2 regions of the Shewanella sp. SW32 genome follow, and region 1 is predicted to be linked to the other one. Evidence: predicted binding sites of a transcription regulator. Region 1 holds the regulator's gene; the other holds the start of a gene.
The links. The regulator LexA, encoded in region 1, represses DNA repair genes until DNA is damaged. The targets are predictions, from matches to a motif close to TACTGTATNNNNATACAGTA.
Positions count from the first base shown of each region.

Region 2: the regulator LexA is predicted to act here: its motif matches at 4,038-4,057, upstream of umuD (translesion error-prone DNA polymerase V autoproteolytic subunit).

Region 1 is NZ_JAKKSJ010000034.1:36,802-49,934, reverse strand. Features, by position in the region: gene plsB (glycerol-3-phosphate 1-O-acyltransferase PlsB) at 1-1,370, opposite strand, end outside; gene lexA (transcriptional repressor LexA) at 1,531-2,151, shown strand; gene L5M28_RS18490 (cell division inhibitor SulA) at 2,148-2,660, shown strand; gene coxB (cytochrome c oxidase subunit II) at 3,064-4,599, shown strand; gene ctaD (cytochrome c oxidase subunit I) at 4,609-6,201, shown strand; gene L5M28_RS18475 (cytochrome c oxidase assembly protein) at 6,203-6,784, shown strand; gene L5M28_RS18470 (cytochrome c oxidase subunit 3) at 6,781-7,656, shown strand; gene L5M28_RS18465 (DUF2909 family protein) at 7,661-7,879, opposite strand; gene L5M28_RS18460 (SURF1 family protein) at 7,878-8,642, shown strand; gene L5M28_RS18455 (hypothetical protein) at 8,734-9,279, shown strand; gene L5M28_RS18450 (COX15/CtaA family protein) at 9,279-10,256, shown strand; gene cyoE (heme o synthase) at 10,271-11,176, shown strand; gene L5M28_RS18440 (SCO family protein) at 11,224-11,856, shown strand; gene L5M28_RS18435 (polysaccharide deacetylase family protein) at 11,857-12,903, opposite strand; gene L5M28_RS18430 (MATE family efflux transporter) at 12,926-13,133, shown strand, end outside.
Region 2 is NZ_JAKKSJ010000074.1:118-5,917, forward strand. Features, by position in the region: gene L5M28_RS23625 (hypothetical protein) at 244-1,719, opposite strand; gene L5M28_RS23630 (hypothetical protein) at 1,834-2,184, opposite strand; gene L5M28_RS23635 (Y-family DNA polymerase) at 2,352-3,605, opposite strand; gene umuD (translesion error-prone DNA polymerase V autoproteolytic subunit) at 3,593-4,027, opposite strand; gene L5M28_RS23645 (hypothetical protein) at 4,231-5,100, shown strand; gene L5M28_RS23650 (hypothetical protein) at 5,220-5,384, opposite strand; gene L5M28_RS23655 (hypothetical protein) at 5,410-5,800, opposite strand, start outside.

The DNA.
Region 1 (13,133 bases):
CCGAACACCTGCCACACAGATTCTTTTTTCTTTTTCTTACCGCTTAACTCTTTATGGTAAGTCGCCACTTCCATCACATGGTCATAGCCTAAATACACAGGCACAAGTGTGACAGGACGTTCAATACCGCGCAGTACGCTGTTCATCGTCATGGCGATCATGCCAGTTTTCGGCGCCAACAGACGGCCAGTACGTGAACGGCCACCTTCGGAGAAGTATTCCACTGAATAACCTTTAGCAAACAGCTGATCTAAATACTCACGAAATACTGCGGTGTACAGCTTGTTACCATTAAAACTACGGCGGATGAAGAAGGCACCACCGCGACGGAACATAGGTCCCGCGGGCCAGAAATTGAGGTTAATGCCGGCAGCAATGTGCGGCGGAACCATGCCTTGATAATACAAAATATACGATAACAGCAGGTAATCCATGTGGCTGCGATGGCAAGGCACATAAACAATCTCGTGGCCATCATGGTGCAACTGCCGAACTTGCTCGGCGCCTTTAATGTTGATCCCGCTGTAAAGCTTGTTCCACAGCCAAGTTAAGAAACGCTCAGCAATACGCACTAAACTATCTGAGTAATCGGCAGCAATTTCATCGAGATACTCAATGGCCGTCTCGCGCGCTTGGGTCTCAGAAATCTTTTTGTTGGCCGCTTCTTCTTGAATCGCTTTACGCAACGACTCAGATTTGAGCAGCGAATGAAATAATGCTTGGCGGTTTGGCAGCACAGGCCCTGTCATTACCTTACGTTGACGACGGAAATGCACGCGTGCAACCCGTGCTAACTTATGGGCAATCCCCATGTCGGTACCATGTTCGTCTGCCATGTAACGCAGGGATACGGCATTCGAAAACTGCACGAAGTTATGTCGACCTAAGAACAAAATCATCAAGCACTTGCGCAGCCAAGTCGGGTTTTCCCGCTCAAATACGGCCGCCTTCATAGTGTCGTCTTCTTTCCCTGGCGTGCGACCCCAATACAAACTCACGGGCACCAGTTGAATATCCAATTCAGGACGTTCCTTATGCACGGCTAACAAACGCATAAAGCATTCGAGGAAAGGCTCATTACCAGCACGCTCGCCAAACAGTGGCTTACGTCCTTGAAGACAGACAACCCGAGGCGCAGTCACACCATTAGCCACTAGAGGCTCATAAGGGCTTGGTAAACCTAACTTAGCCGTTATTTCGCTCAAAGCAGCTATGTCACTGAGGGATTCTGTTTTCATCACATAAACAAGGGGTCTGGAAGCATCCAGATTCAGATCGGCAAAGGGATCCTGAGGCACCACAATAGTGTGCACTAAGTGTTTTTGGATCCAACGTAATGATTTCAACCAAAGAGAGTCGTGTTTAGGCATTATTCTTATGCAATTAAGTGCGTTTACTAGCCCGATAGAATACCAGACTATGGGCAATATTCGCTAATTCTCTCCAACATAGCTAAAAAGTGGTTAATACTTGCGCTGCAAATAATACTGTATATACTAACAGTAACTGTATAGAAAAACAGGAAACACCATGAGACCTTTGACGCCACGCCAAGCTGAAATTTTAGAGCTAATTAAACGAAATATTGCCGATACTGGCATGCCACCCACTCGGGCAGAAATCGCAACCCGTTTAGGTTTTAAGAGCGCCAATGCGGCTGAAGAACACCTTAAAGCGTTGGCGAAAAAGGGCTGCATTGAGATCATGCCAGGCACATCTCGGGGCATTCGTCTGCCTGCGGAAATCGAAGATTTGACTGAAACAGGTTTACCGCTCATCGGCCAAGTGGCCGCGGGTGAACCTATCCTCGCCCAAGAACATGTTGAACAGTACTACCAAGTCGACCCAAGCATGTTCCATCCCGCCGCCGATTTTTTACTGCGAGTAAAAGGCGACAGCATGAAAAATATCGGCATTCTCGAAGGTGATTTGCTGGCAGTTCATAAAGTAGAACAAGCTAGAAATGGTCAAGTGGTTGTCGCTAGAGTCGATGACGATGTCACTGTTAAACGTTTCGAAAAAAAAGGTAATGTAGTCTATCTACATGCCGAAAATGAAGATTACTCCCCGATTAAAGTGGATTTAGGCTTCCAAAGTTTAACAATTGAAGGACTCGCCGTCGGTGTGATCCGTAATGGAGATTGGCTATGAATAAACTACTTGGCAATGCCCCCCGCCATCCGGGCTTGTGGCTCGATGAAGTCCGTGATGCCGACTATGACTGGCACCATGCGCCTATCGCCTGTATGCCAACCAAGACTCAAGGTCGCCACGAATTAATTCATCTGAGTGCACAACTCGCTCAGTTAAGCCAACAGGGCCGTTGGTTAGTGCTCATCAACCCTCCAAGTATTGGCTACAAGCAAATGCTCGCCAGCGCAGGTGTGCGTATGGATAGAGTTTTGCTGGTACATGCTAAAGATGAAGTCGAAACCCTGTGGGCGATGGAAAAAGCCCTGACAAGTGGTACGTCCAGTGCAGTCATTACTTGGACTCAATCATTGGATGCGCGGGATAATCGACGCCTACAAATCGTGGCTAAAAGTGCCAGAGCTATGGGCATAGTGCTTGAAGACGTAAACAGTCACTTACATGCAGACGTACGTATTGAGCAAGGCAATCTCTTCGGTCAGCAATCTTTTTTTAGCGCTGTACACTAAATATTCATTTAATTTTTTACCTTGAAAGCCGCCTCACCTATGAATGTGAGGCTTTTTTTTGGCAATTTTTCAGATAATTAGATAAATAAGTGATCTTGATCAATATTTAAACAGCAAGTATGGTTGGTTAAGTTGGTGATGATATATCACCCACCGTGGTCAATGAATCGAGTATTTATCGAACTCGAAGCGCCACTAAAAATAGAGAACAGATTTATTTCAGCAGTATGTGCCAGCGTGGCTAATTACCAGCAGTAACAATACTTGATTAAAAGTAACAGCCGCCAACGCACGTTGAAGTCAAAAAAGCTTTTTTGGGAACTGAAGAGTTTGCATAGAGTTGAGACTTACTGTGTTGCTCTTCTTTGTAGTTGCTATTCGCAATTGGCAGAGGAGAAGTCTTGTGAAGCAATTGTTGTATTGTTTACTCGTGGTGCTTTTCGCACCACCGTTGACCGCCGCGGACATGCGGTTCAACATGACCCCTGGCGTGACCGAGATCAGTGGCAAGGTTTATCACTTGCACATGACCATCTTGTATATCTGCTGCGCAATAGGCCTAGTGGTCTTTGGCGTCATGATTTACGCCATGATCAACCACAGAAAATCCAAAGGCGCTGTCGCGTCCCACTTTCACGAAAGCACTAAAGTTGAAATCGCTTGGACGATTCTGCCATTTATCATTTTGATCTTAATGGCGATTCCAGCGACAAAAACTTTAATCGCAATGGAAGATCCCAGCAACGCCGATCTCACCGTAAAAGTTACGGGGTCCCAATGGAAATGGCATTACAGCTATTTCGATCAAGATATTGATTTTTATAGCATACTGACAACACCCAGAGCACAAATCGAAGGCACCGAAACCAAGGGTGAAAACTATCTATTGGAAGTCGATAAACCGCTCGTTCTACCGATAAACCGCAAAATCCGCTTTCTGATGACTTCAGAGGATGTCATCCATTCTTGGTGGGTACCCGCCTTTGCCATTAAGAAAGATGCCAATCCAGGATTTATCAATGAAGCTTGGACTCGCATCGACAAACCCGGCATTTACCGTGGTCAATGCGCCGAGCTCTGCGGTAAAGACCATGGTTTTATGCCTATCGTAGTACAAGCGTTACCCGAAGCCGAGTTTGAGGCTTGGGTAACAGAGCAGAAACAAGCCGCAGGTGCTGCGGCTGAAGCCGCTCAAGCCGCTTTATCACAAATCCTAAGTAAAGAAGAGTTGATGACTCTAGGCGAACAAGTTTACCTCGGGCACTGCGCAGCCTGCCACCAGCCCAATGGCGAAGGGTTGCAAGGCGTATTTCCGCACCTTAAAGGTAGCCCGATTGCAACAGGACCACTCAGCGCTCACCTTGAAATTGTGCTCAACGGTAAAACGGGTACAGCCATGCAAGCGTTTAGTAAGCAATTGACTGCACAAGAAATCGCGGCAGTGACTACCTACGAGCGTAATGCTTGGGGCAATAATACTGGCGATGCAGTGCAAGCCAAAGACGTCAACGAGTACATGAACGGCAGTTCTGCACAAACATCCGCCGCGGTACCAAGCAGTACAACCCCAACACCCGCACCTGCAACAGACGTCTCAGCTGCAGTCGATCCCGCAAGCCTCCCCACACTCAGCCATGACGCCCTCATGGCCGAAGGTGAAACTGTCTACGCGACCTTCTGTGCTGCCTGCCATCAAGTGACAGGTGCAGGAATACCACCCGCCTTCCCCGCGCTAGTGGGTAGTGCTATCGCCATTGGACCAGTCGCCAATCACATCGATATTGTGATGCACGGCAAAACGGGCACGGCTATGCAGGCATTTGGCAAACAGCTTAGCCCACAGCAACTTGCAGCAGTCATTACCTATGAACGCAATGCTTGGGGTAACAATACCGGCGATACAGTGCAACCTGCTGATATCGCAAGTCATGGACAGTAGGGGATAATGATGAGCACTACGACTCAAGATCAAACCGCAGCCCATGATGACCATCATCATGGTGCGCCAAAGGGCATTATGCGCTGGCTGCTAACCACCAACCATAAAGACATAGGTACTTTGTATTTATGGTTCAGCTTCATTATGTTCTTAACCGGTGGCGCTATGGCCATGGTGATCCGCGCTGAACTCTTTCAACCTGGATTACAATTGGTCGAGCCCAACTTTTTCAACCAAATGACAACTGTTCATGGGTTGATCATGGTATTCGGCGCGGTAATGCCGGCCTTTACAGGGCTAGCTAACTGGCTGATCCCTATGATGATAGGGGCGCCTGATATGGCGCTGCCACGGATGAATAACTGGAGTTTTTGGATACTCCCCTTCGCCTTCACTATCCTTCTCAGTTCGCTATTTATGGAAGGTGGCGGACCTAACTTTGGTTGGACCTTCTACGCGCCACTGTCTACCACTTATAGTCCAGATAGCACGGCGCTCTTTGTATTTTCTATTCACATCATGGGGATAAGTTCGATCATGGGCGCAATCAACGTGATTGTGACCATAGTGAATTTACGCGCGCCAGGCATGACATGGATGAAGTTACCATTATTTGTGTGGACTTGGCTTATCACGGCATTCCTACTGATCGCGGTTATGCCCGTACTCGCGGGCGCAGTGACTATGGTGCTGACCGATAAGTTTTTCGGCACGAGTTTCTTCGATGCGGCTGGCGGCGGCGATCCTGTGATGTTCCAGCATATTTTCTGGTTCTTCGGCCACCCTGAAGTTTACATCATGATCTTGCCGTCCTTTGGCATCATCTCTGCCATAGTGCCCGCCTTCAGTCGTAAACCCTTATTTGGCTATGCATCCATGGTTTATGCTACCGCTAGTATTGCAATTCTGTCGTTCCTCGTGTGGGCGCACCATATGTTCACCACAGGTATGCCAGTGTTTGCCGAGCTGTTTTTCATGTATTGCACTATGTTGATTGCAGTGCCAACTGGGGTGAAAGTGTTTAACTGGGTTGCCACTATGTGGCGCGGCTCACTCAGTTTCGAAACGCCCATGCTGTTTGCTGTAGCCTTTATCATACTCTTCACTATTGGCGGTTTTTCGGGATTAATGCTCGCCATTACACCCGCCGACTTCCAGTACCACGATACTTATTTTGTTGTGGCACATTTCCATTATGTGCTCGTGACTGGTGCGATTTTCTCCATCATGGCTGCGGCCTATTACTGGCTACCTAAGTGGACGGGACACATGTACAACGAACGACTGGGACAATGGCATTTCTGGTGCTCGGTGATTTCAGTCAATGTGCTATTTTTCCCGATGCATTTCCTTGGGCTGGCAGGAATGCCAAGGCGTATTCCTGACTACTCGATTCAATTTGCCGATGTTAATCAAATCGTCTCGATTGGTGGGTTCGCCTTCGGCTTATCGCAATTGATTTTCTTAGTATTAGTAATTAAGTGCATCCGTGGCGGCGAAAAAGCTCCCGCTAAACCTTGGGAAGGTTCCGAGGGTTTAGAGTGGACATTGCCAAGCCCTGCGCCTTACCACTCCTTCACGACACCACCTGAGGTGAAATGAAATGGCAACCCAACACCAGCAAGATAAATCTAAGTCAAATCGTAAACTTATCAGCATATTAGTTATAGGCTGTATTGGCATGTTTGGCTTTGGATTCGCGCTGGTGCCGCTCTACGATGTGTTGTGCGAGCAACTCGGTATCAATGGAAAACCCTCCAATACCGCGAGTAGTTATCAAGCAATCACAGTAGATACAAGCCGAATAGTGACTGTGGAATTTATTTCTCAGGTACAAACAGGCATGCCATGGACATTTGCGCCACAAACCAAACGGCTCGAAGTTCACCCTGGCGAGCTAATCCATACGGCATTTTTGGCGCGCAATATGTCCGCTAAAGCAACTATTGGCCAAGCGATACCTTCAGTTTCGCCCGGCCAAGGTGCCGCTTATTTTAATAAAACAGAATGCTTTTGCTTTAATCAACAACCCTTAGCGGCGGACACTAGCGCTGAGCTGCCGCTCATTTTCTATGTGGATCCTCAGTTACCTGAGTCTATCCATACTCTGACCCTCTCTTACACTCTCTACGACATTACCGACAAGCAGTTAGCGTCTGCCATAGAGCAAGGAGCTGCAAAATGACAACGAAACATCAGTCTTACTACGTTCCATCCCAAAGTGTCTGGCCTATTGTAGGTGCCATTGGCTTGTTCTTAATCGCCTCTGGTGCAGGCCTTTTCGTGCAACAGTTGAAATCAGGTGCATCCGGTGGCGGTTATGTGCTGCTGGTTGGGATAGCGGTGATCCTATTCATGCTGGTGGGTTGGTTTAGAACCGTGATCCAAGAGTCGATGGCAGGGCTCTATTCTAGCCAAATGGATCGATCGTTTCGCCAAGGTATGAGCTGGTTTATTTTTTCGGAAGTCATGTTTTTCGGGGCTTTTTTCGGGGCACTATTTTATGCCCGCATGTTCGCAGTGCCTTGGCTCGGTGGCGCATCGAATAATGCCATGACCCACGAAGTACTCTGGCCTCAGTTTGAAGCTATTTGGCCGCTCATAACTACGCCAGATGGCACTAAAACCCAAGCTATGCCATGGACTGGACTGCCATTAATCAACACTATCGTACTGCTAACCTCCTCAGTTACCTTACATTTCGCCCATGTCAGCCTAGAAAAAGGTAAACGTTCTGCCATTACTCTCTGGCTCGGTATCACCATACTCTTGGGTATGGGTTTCCTTGCCTTACAGGCAGAAGAATATATGCATGCCTACCGGGAAATGGGACTCACTCTGACCTCTGGGATTTATGGCAACACCTTCTTCCTGTTAACTGGCTTTCACGGCATGCATGTCACTCTGGGGACTCTCTTTTTATTCGTGTTGTTTTTCAGAGTGTTGAAGGGGCACTTTAGCGCAGATAAACATTTTGCGTTCCAAGCGGGGAGTTGGTATTGGCACTTTGTGGATGTGGTCTGGCTGTGTCTGTTTATTTTCGTTTACGTTCTCTAGTGCTTTAGTAAGGCGTGGGATTGGGGCTAATTAACCCAGTCCCTAAGGCCACCAGCAATAACAGGATAACGAGCACGGAGAAAATCACTCGCCGCCCAAGATAACGGCTCATAGACACTTTTTCATCACCTTTCCCCATAATAAACAAGGCGCGACCTAGATTAAAAATGATGAATAGCAACAGCAGAACTAAGACCAACTTAAAAATGAACAGGCTATTCATACAATATCCTCATGTTCTGCTGAATAAATTAACGGTTTTTCTACTGATATTGACTGTGGCTGTATTAACTATATTGGTCAAGTTGGGTTTATGGCAGTTAGCCCGTGGTGAAGATAAAACGACGCTTTTAGCCCAAATGGAAGCAAGGCAAGCTTTGCTGCCATTAAGTTTTGAGCAGCTCCAGCTCAAGGTCAGCAAAGAAGGCGTAACGGGTTATCGACTGCAAGTACGCGCCACTCCCGCAAGCTCACAAATCTGGCTACTGGATAATCAAATCTATCAAGGTCAAGTGGGCTATTTAGCCTTCCAACCATTGCAAGTAGAAGTTGAAAAACCTTGGTTGCTGGTCGAGTTAGGCTTTGTTGCCGCAGGCTCCCATCGGGATGAGTTGCCCCACATCACTCCCCTAAGCGGGGCATTAAATATCGAAGGCAGGCTTTATCAAAAGCAAATCAATCCCTTGAGCCAAGCTTTAATGGCAGAAACGGGGACAAGTGTTCGCTTTCAGAATTTGAATATACCGGAAATGGCGCAGATGTTAGGCCACCCTTTGCTAGATGCAGTGCTACAACCGGATACGCTACCCGCCCTCGCCTTGCCGCATCCTTGGCAACCCTTCCCACTGCCGGCGCAAAAACATTGGGGTTATGCGCTGCAGTGGTTTTCGATGGCAGCCGTGTTTGCTGGGCTCATGTTGTGGCAAGGGGTTAAATATGTAAAACGCCAGAGTGCCGAAACAATCGCAAACTCAAGGAGCGAGTAGGGAAATTCGTACCATACTTAGCAAGACACAAATAAAAACTAAATAAATATAAAACAATAAATTAGGGATAATTTGAATGAGAGGAGCAAGCATGAACTCCCAGAATAAATCTAAACACAAAGCATTGGGCTTGTTGTTGCTGGCGTTTATCGCGCCCGTGGTGATAGCCAAGCTAGTGCTGAGCCTGAATTTATACCACGGCGGCGCCACTAATCATGGCGAGCTGATCAATCCTGAGACCAGTTATGCCAGCCTTGGGGTTGAAAATCCCAATCCCAAAGAATGGCAACTGCTGTATTTACTGCCCGCCCAATGCGATGATGCTTGTCGCGAACGTCTGTATATTTTACGCCAAAGCCACACTGCGCTAGGGCCAGATCAGGCGCGAGTCGAACCACTCATTCTCACTCATCCCGACAGCGATCTTAATGCTTTAAGCGCCTTTAACTTCAACACACGTCCCGCCAATGCTGGCTTAAGCCACTGGCTAGATGAACAGCAGTTGATCATAGTCGATCCCTTAGGCAGCTTAGTGCTGCGCTATCCCCAAGTGCAGGGTAGAGAAGCGCATTTAGCTCAAGGCAAGGCCTTGATTGCGGATCTGCGTAAGTTGTTAAAACTGTCGAGGGTAGATTGATGCAGCTAACTTGGGTTCTACGCTTAACCTTAGTCTTTACCCTATTAGTGATTTTAATGGGTGCTTACACTCGCCTATCGGATGCAGGTCTAGGCTGCCCCGATTGGCCGGGTTGCTACGGCCATATCAAGGTGCCTACCCAAGACCATGAAATCGCCCATGCCCAAACCATCTTTCCCGATCACGATATCCATCCAGAGAAAGCCTGGCTGGAGATGATCCACAGATATATCGCCGGCGGACTTGGCTTACTAGTGTTATTCATCTTAGTTTTGTGCCTGAAAACGCCAGAAGCACCCAAAAAATTACCGCTCATCATAGTGTTATTGATCCTCTTTCAAGCGGTACTCGGCATGTGGACAGTGACCATGAAACTCATGCCCATAGTGGTGATGTCTCATCTTATTGGTGGCTTCAGCCTGATTTCACTGCTGTTACTCCTCTATCTGCGAACCCGACCACAGCGGATCTTTAATAGCGAAACCCATGCCCGCAATCTGGCACCGCTGGCACTGGTGAGCCTATTCGTTCTTGTAGGTCAGATTATGCTGGGCGCTTGGACATCATCTAACTATGCGGCGCTCGCCTGCACCGCTTTACCCATTTGCGAAGGTAACTGGGTGGATAACTTGGCAATAGCGGAAGCTTTTTCGCCATTCCAAGGCCAACACCACAGTTTCGAATTTGGAGTGCTCGATTACCCAGCCCGTATGACTATCCACATCGCCCACCGAATTGGCGCTATCGTTACCGCGAGTTTATTACTCGTGCTCGCCTATCGATTATTTGTTGGCGCAGCTGGGATGAGGGCCTTAAGCCTCTTATTGGTAGGGTTAGTGATCCTGCAAGTGAGCTTAGGTATTTCTAACGTAGTGATGCATTTACCACTCGGCATTGCCGTGTCTCACAACGGCGGGGCGGCATTACTGCTGCTGACCTTAGTCGCAATCAACTATTTTTTATGGCGCAAAGCATAAGCGAGGGATCCAAGATGGCAAAACCACTCTCAATCACCAGTAGCCTACCCACTTTCAGCGTGACATGGCGCGCCTATTTTGAAATGACCAAACCTAAAGTGGTCGCACTGATGCTGCTCACTGTCTTAGTCGGCATGTGTCTGGCCGTGCCCCATGCGGTGCCCGTTCAACCTTTACTCGCTGGTATGCTGGGCATTGCCATGATGGCGGGTTCAGCGGCGACGTTGAATCATCTGATCGATCGCCGTATTGATGGCTTAATGGCGCGCACCTACAATCGCCCGCTGCCTAAGGGACGCATTTCGGCTACGCGCGCGTTAATTTTCGCTGCCAGCTTAGGTAGCCTTGGCTTTATCGTCTTATATTCCTTGGTGAATCCACTCACGGCTTGGCTGACCTTTGCCAGCTTGATTGGTTATGCCTTGGTTTATACTGCCTATTTGAAACGCGCGACATCACAAAATATTGTGATCGGCGGCCTTGCGGGAGCCATGCCTCCCTTGCTGGGATGGACGGCAGTGACGAACGAATTTCATGGTCATGCGTTGCTGTTAGTGATCATCATTTTTACGTGGACGCCGCCACATTTTTGGGCTCTGGCCATTCACAGACGCGCCGAATATGCCAAAGTGGATATTCCTATGCTGCCGGTTACCCACGGTGTCGAGTTTACTAAAACCTGTATTCTGCTTTACACAGTATTGCTGGCGATTGCTTGCCTATTACCTGTGCTGGTCGGCATGTGTGGGCCCGTGTATTTCGTCTGCTCTAGTTTACTCAGTAGCGGATTTATCTATAAAGCATGGCAACTTAAATATCGGGATCATGATGGCTTGGCGATGCAAGTGTTCCGCTTCTCTATCTATCATTTGATGTTGTTATTCATGGCATTACTGCTCGACCACTATTTGTGGAACTAGTGTATGCAACTCGTTTGTCGCGCTAACCTGTCGTTATGGAGCTAATAATGCAGAAAAGAATTTTAATCATCGCCATTTTATTGTTCGGTCTTGGCGGCCTATTTGCGGTGAAATTTAATCCCCCGAAACCTATCGAGCTAGAGAGTGGTTTTTTGTTTCCGCAAGCCTATGAATTAGCGCCCTTTGAATTGGTCGATCAACATCAGCAGGCTTTTACCAACGCCAGCTTGCAGGGGAAATGGAGCTTATTCTTTATCGGTTTTACCTTTTGCCCCGATGTTTGCCCGACGACCTTAAATAAACTCGCGGCGGCTTATCCCGATCTAAACAAAATTGCGCCATTGCAGGTGGTGTTTCTATCCGTCGACCCTAAACGGGACACACCGGATAAACTCCTGACCTATGTAAATTTTTTCAATCCAGAGTTTAAAGCTGTAACGGGTGAACAAACGCAAATATTTCCCCTCACCCGCAGCTTAGGACTCACTTATGCCATGGTGGGTGAAGGAGAAAATTACCAAGTCGACCATAGTGCGGGTTATGTGTTGGTGTCGCCGCAGGGAACGCGAGTTGCGGTATTTAAACCTACGGCAGCGTTAGGCAAACCGCCGCAGGTATTAAATGATAAATTAATTAGCGATTTTGAAAAAATAGTGGCGCAATACAAACCTAGCCGTTGATCACTCTTTAATCCAAGAGCCATCGTCCTTTGGTCTTACCCAAGGCTGAGAAAACCAATAGTAGCCATTGCGCGCCTTACTCGGCGCTGTGCAGTTATAACGCGAGCGCCCCGCAGGCAAGGCTAAATCCGCTTGAACACTAAACTCGTTTTCATTGAGCCAAGTCGGCTGTTTTGAGCCTTGACCTTGGATATAACACATCACTTGCTTAGCAGATATATCACTCATATCGAGGGTCACTTTAAGCTCTGGACGCCAATGACCACCCTTTAACTCAGGATCACTTGGGGTTTGTGCAATCACAGGCATATTTAAGCTGTATAACTTTGCCTTAAGGCTTTTTAGGTCAGCATATTGTCCAGCAACGGGGAAACGCGGCAGTGCCGTTAATGGCGAATAGGGCCCCGCGGCACCGGACTGTTGCCCAAAAGCGACAAAGCCGTTCTCAGTTAACATATCCTGCAACGCTTGATTGTACTCACCGTAGGGATACGCCAACATTTTAAAATTGTGCCCTGTGGCATCTGCAATCGCTTTTTCTGTATCTAAGATATTGGCTTTTATCCGCGCTAACCACTGCGCCTGTGATTCGTTTTCTAAGGCGCGGATCAAATGTTCGTGCGCCCAACTGTGGTTAGCAATATCGGCGCCTTCCTTGGATAATGTGATGAGTTCATCCCAAGTCATCATCTCGGTAAACTTTTGTTTAATCGGCTCAATTGCCACAAACAAGGTGTAGGGGAATCCAAATTCCTTTAGGATAGGATGCGCCGTAGTCGCTATACTGCGATAACCATCATCGAAGGTAATAGCGATTGTTTTAGCGGGTAAATCTTGTTTTTGCTTGATCGCTTCAACCACTTTAGAAAGCGGGATCACCTTAAAGCCGTCATCGACGAGAAACTGCATTTGCTCACGAAATTGCGCGGGCGTAACGCTGGTTGCCGCCGGAGTGGTTTCTGACACATGGTGATATTGCAGAATGACCACGGCATGGGCAGAAAACGTCATTAGCCCTATGAGTGCCAACAGCACACGTTTAACCATAATGTGAACACCTCTGAAATTAATGAATACTGCTAAATCAACTTGGCTCGACCTCATGCTCAACGGCGCGAAAAATCGCCAGTTACTAGCGCTCGCCCTGCCGATGATACTCTCCAATATCACTATCCCGCTGTTGGGCTTAGTCGATACGGCTGTTATAGGTCATCTGAGTGAGGCCTATTATTTAGGGGGAGTCGCTGTCGGGTCAACGATTATCACATTAATCATTT
Region 2 (5,800 bases), on a different contig from region 1:
TCCCCCCTGTGTTCTCTTGACACTCGCGGACAAGACAGAATATCCATACTAATAGCGCGAAAATATGATTATTCAGATAAATAACGCACAAGCGGAACCTTTGGCTCCGCTTTTTTGTACTTTAAATTCATCGTTTCCGAGTTCGGCCTGCCTGTGTCCACGCGGTACGAAAAACAATATTCCCTCATTATGTGGACGCTTTAGGGATTCAACAGTTTCAGTTCACTAAAGCCGACCGTTGGATCACAGAGCGTTAGCAAGTTGGATAAGATTATCATTATCGATGTTCATCGCTAAGGAAGTGATAGCTTCCCTACCCTGTTCGGTGTCTCCCAGCTTGATTAGCAGCGTTCGGACTATGCCAGCACGAGCGGTTAATTGATCGACTGTCAGATTTTGGTAGGTACTATTCGCGATCGATAGAGCATGGATCGATAATGTCTGGAACTCTTGCTTGTCAGCCTCCCGGGTAGTTTGTCTCCCTTTGGTATATTCGTTATAGGTATCGGTTGCTTCATACAAGGCTGCGGTCACTTGTTCTGAACCTGTGCGCACGGTGCCGTAGACAACGTCAGTCAGCCCGCCTGAACTGTCAAAATTGGCGGTAAAAGAGTTGCTTTCCCCAAGATGATTCTTGAATGGCAGTATGGCCACATAGCCAAACTCTGGCGCGGTAATAAACCCACTGAACAGCAAGGACCCTGCGGATGCATTACCTTTTTCCGTACGATTTAGTTTAAGCTGGCGCGTGCCAAAAGTTGAATAATACAACCCAAAATAATCATTTTTCGGCTGGACCGTTGTTTCTTTCTTCTGATAATTTGAAGCCGTATTCTCAATGCTTAACTTGAAACTGTATTTGACGGCCATATTCTCAGCGAGGTAATTCCTGCGGCTGGAATCATTAGAGTAAACCCATGGAAGGAAGTCTTCCAGTCTGTTAGTGATCTCAATGCTGGCATCTGCAATTTTCGCCGTATCGTAGGTGTATTCGCGCTGCAGAGTGATCTTCTTCTGGAACTTCTCGAGGGCTAAAGAGGCCTGCGAAACCGCTTTTTGTGCGGCAAGTACCGCTTGCTCTTGTACAGTGGTATCCCCCTTGGCTGCAGCTAACTTCTTCTGCTGTTTATTTAGCTCTGTAGTTTTACTTAGCACCGTGGCCGTGAGTGAATCCATCACTACCGACACAATAGGTTCTTGGCTGAGTTCGGGAATACACATCCCTTTGGGTTCAAAACTTTTTACTATCTCCTTTGGAGGACTGGCTAATGAGATTGGTATTCCTTGAGAAATGGCTGCAATATTGACAATGGTTTTCACGGCGGCCATGCCCAACTCAATAGATTTATCATCGGCATTGGTTGCAAAAGACTTAAGGAGCCCATTGGGATGCATAAACACTGTCATCCCCCAGTCTTTGGTAAATTCATGCAGTTCTTCAGGGTCTACTACGAACACCTTAGTGAGATCGGGGTGAGCAGTTTGTTTGACTGTCGCTGTGGTCTGATAATCAAAATCAAGTATACCTTTGTTCATTTGACAATAAAGCAGCTTGTGAGTCAGCGTGACAACTTGACTCGATGCCGGTAAGTAGTAGACAAGTCCTTGTTGGGCATATTTAGCGTTGTCAGAGTTGCTAATTGTAACGACTGTTGTCTTGAGGGTACTTGTACAGCCAGAAAGTAACAAAATGGCGGCAGCGATTCGCGTCGTATGCATCGTGAATTCCTTTTCAATGAGTAATAGGGACTACTCATTAAAAATAATATCTCATTCAGGATCTAGCAAACTTAATGCTACTTAACCGGCGCCATATAAGCACAACCTAATTCGTTATCGGGCGAAAACGTCTCTCATGCGTGGCAATAGTGCTTCTATATTCGGGTCCATCAGCTCAAATTCGATTAGTTTGTTGGCAGGCGTGCGAAACGGGGTACCGGAGAGTATGCCTTCACGGAAGAGAGCAACAATGGCCTGATCGATGTCGCGGCGCTCGTATTGCTGGATATCGACAGGGGCATACCAAAAGCCGTCTTGGTGGAGCCATGTCTCTGTTCCTAATTTGTCGAAAAAGGCCCCTAACGGGAGTGCTGTGTCATCGCGCATTTCAAAAATGCTGTGGACGGCCGCGGTGAGATACTTTGGGAGCAAGCGACGTGAATGCGCAGTGGGTTTGAATAGCATAAACTTCTCCTACCGGTTGGAATTATCCTATTAAAGCACCTAGGGATTGCTTTAGGCAAATCAGGAAGGGGCAAAAATGGCCAACACTGCAAACCGGTAGTGGCGCCGTATCATCCAGTCTCGTTTCAGTGGTGCTTAGCCGATGGCCATAACGTCACAGAATCCTGTTACGCTTTAACCGTCGGTATATCGGACCAACGAGTAGTGTATTGAGGCGATAGAAATTCTCGGCGCATAGTCCAATGCTGATCACTCCCCTGTGCAGCAATATACAACACATCACGGCCATAGCGATTATTCAGACTATCAAAGATTTTCATTAAGTTAGGGTCGCTCTTGGGCGCATTAAATAAGTCATATTGCACTGAGGTTTTAGGGCAAAGATCAATCAGGCCTACACCAATACGGTAATAGCGCACACCAGGGCGATAGAGGTTTGATAGCTCGCGGCTAACCGCGGCGCACAGTTCACGACTGTCATCAGTGGCACAAGTAAACTGAACAAGCCTTTTAAAATACATAGGCTGTGGATCATGTGTCGAGTTGGCAGCAAACACGACCATTGTTTTACACAATGAGCCTTGTTCTCGAACCTTCGCACCGGCAATTGCGGCATGCTTTGCTAACGCTTGGTGTAAATGTTCCCGGGTACATATTCGTTCGCCTAGGCTGCGGGTGGAAAATATTTGCTGCTTATCTGCTTTGGTGACATCCCACGTTTTACAGATCTGCCCATTGAGTTCTCGCACTGTTCGCTCTACATCGATAGAAAAATGTTGTCGTGCTACTTTCGGCGCCAGTTGTGCCAAATCATAGGCAGTATGCACACCCAGTAATCCCAGTTTTACCGTTAGTTTGCGGCCAATCCCCCAAACCTCATCAACTGGCATCGATTTTAATATCTCAATACGCTGCGCATCGTTATCAATAACGCAAACACCTTTATATTGAGCCAATTGTTTCGCGGCATGATTAGCCAATTTCGCAAGGGTTAATGTCTCACCAACACCCACGCAAACAGGTAAACGGCACTCACGCCAAACAGCACGGCGCAACAGGGTACAATGGGCGTTTAAATCTGGGATTGCTGCACAGTGTTGAAATGACACAAACGACTCATCAATAGAGTACACGTATTGCTCGGGCGCAAACCGTCCGATCACTTGCATCATTTTTGCCGATAGATCGGCATAAAGTGCATAATTAGATGAAAACACCTGCACATTATGTCGTCTACATAGATGTTGCTGCTCAAAGTAAGGAGCAAATTTCTTCACGCCAACGGACTTGGCCGCGCGGTTGATTGCCACACAACAGCCGTCGTTGTTACTGAGCACAATCGCGGGAAGTCCGCGCAAGTCGGGCCTAAACACCATTTCGCACGACACATAAAATGAATTGGCATCAATCAGTCCGTACATGATTGACTCAGATATTGTTCAAGTAAGCTTGAATGCTCATGAAGTCGAATAGACTTGATGATCACCCCTTCCACCGAGAAGGTATCTGCATCATCGATAGAAACGGACGTCATATTTTGCTGCTGATCAATCGAAACCAGAAGCCGGCGCTTTTCATCAAGGAGCTTTACGGTAAATTCTCCGTTATAGCTGGCAACAACAATAGAGAGATTGCGGCGCTTGGCAGCACGGTCAATCACCAGTATATCGCCATCATAGATCCCAACCCCTTCCATTGAGCGGCCCGCAGCACGACCAAACCAGGTCGAGCTAGGATGCTCAACAAGCAGCTGATCAAGACTAAGGGGTAATTCAACGTAATCCGCTGCAGGACTTGGAAAACCCGAAATTCCCGCACTCGCATGGCATATTATGAGTTTCATACTTGCAAACCACTGTATAAATAATCAGTAATAATAGCAGTATTTATAAAAAATTTGAAAATTTAGATCAGACCTTGTGGGAGAGTAATAAAAATTCTATCCTGAACAATCAAGTACCCCTGCTCGTACCGTTTTAGATGAAACATGACCGAAATTCAAAATTGATTGATGATCCATCTGGTGCTTGATAGAAGAAAGTAATTATGAACCTCATCCCCTTTGGTTTACGCAGTGATGGTGTATATATCGATGTGGAAGAAGCAACTCGGGGTAAGTCCTGCGATTGTGTTTGCCCATCGTGCGGCATAGCCTTACTCGCTCGGCTGGGAGAGGTTAATGCCCCCCACTTTGCCCATGACTGCAAAGAAGTAAGTAAGGAAGAAATTGAGGCTTGTAAATTCTCGTTCTATGTCTCAGTGCGCTACATGCTTAAGCAGCTGTTTAAGGAGCAAGGCCTGTTAATGTTGCCGCCTCTTGATGTTGACCTGGATGGCGAAAAGCACGTCATTACTAAAAACACTAGAATCACCTATGAACTGAAGGATTTAGCGCAAGATACCTATGTTAATAATGTGAAGGTTGACATGGTTATAGCGGTATCTGAACGTAAGTTATGCCTTTACATATCCCACCCGGGGCGCCCAGCGCCGATATATGATGACTTACGAAAGGACAAGCATACGGCGGTGTTAGAGCTAGAATTAATTCATTTCGCGAAGTTATTCAGCGAATCACACAGGCTAAAATCGGCTAAACAGTTGCTACAGGATTGGGTTGAGTCATCTATCAAGGGGAAGCATTGGATCTACAACCCAAGACGCAGCGCATGGCTTGAGTATCAACGAACTAAAGAAAAACCTGCCGAATCACCCAAGTCCACATTAGACAGAATTAAAGAGCAGATTGCTAAGACGGAGACCTGCAAATATCACTGTGTATTTTGTAAATTGGATTTTGAAGGCAGTTCGTTACTCAACCGCTGCCCAAAGTGTAATGACTATTTGTGTGTTATACGAAAACATCTAAATAGCGTCACATCCACTGCTGCAAAAGGAAAGTACCGCTATCGATGATAACAATGCCGTTGTTAGAGCAGTGAAATCGTATAATTGTGAGGGTTAAACCATGATTTCCGGCCAGTTTCTAAACTTCTTACCAAAAACCAATCTTCAGACTTAAGGTGTTCTGGTAATTAGTTCTCAATAGTTTTGTGCTGTCCGTCGTCAGTAATCACTTTCTCTGGTTTAGGTAATACTTCAAACTCACGACGTCGCACTGGAAATTCAACTAGAGAACTGTCTAAATCCTCAAATGAATATGCTTCTGAAACTGCAAAAAATTTTTGGCCAATTTGCATAATCTTCAACCTTTATTGATTGTTCTTACAAGAGCTTGTATTGAAGGACTTTAACATTTGGGAGCACGATTGAGTCACTGAAGATTTCAATGTTGAAATGGCGTAGAAAGTAATTAATCGTCACGCGGTGTTTACCACCAGCCAAGTAATACTTTCCATCCAGTTTTGCGAGCCAAACTCCGGCATCTTTGGGCCAATTGTCATCACAAAAATACTTCTGTGATTCCTCGAGACGCTTTAAGTAATCCGACATTCTTGAGTTACTATGGCCATCTAATAATTCTCCCCAAGTAATAGCTGAAACCATCGTAAAATCATGGCCTACTATTAGCGAGTATGGGACCGTTTCACGGGTAACCTCACAATTGAGCTTTTCAATTTTCCACCCCATTTCAATTTCAATGTCGAATAGGTTC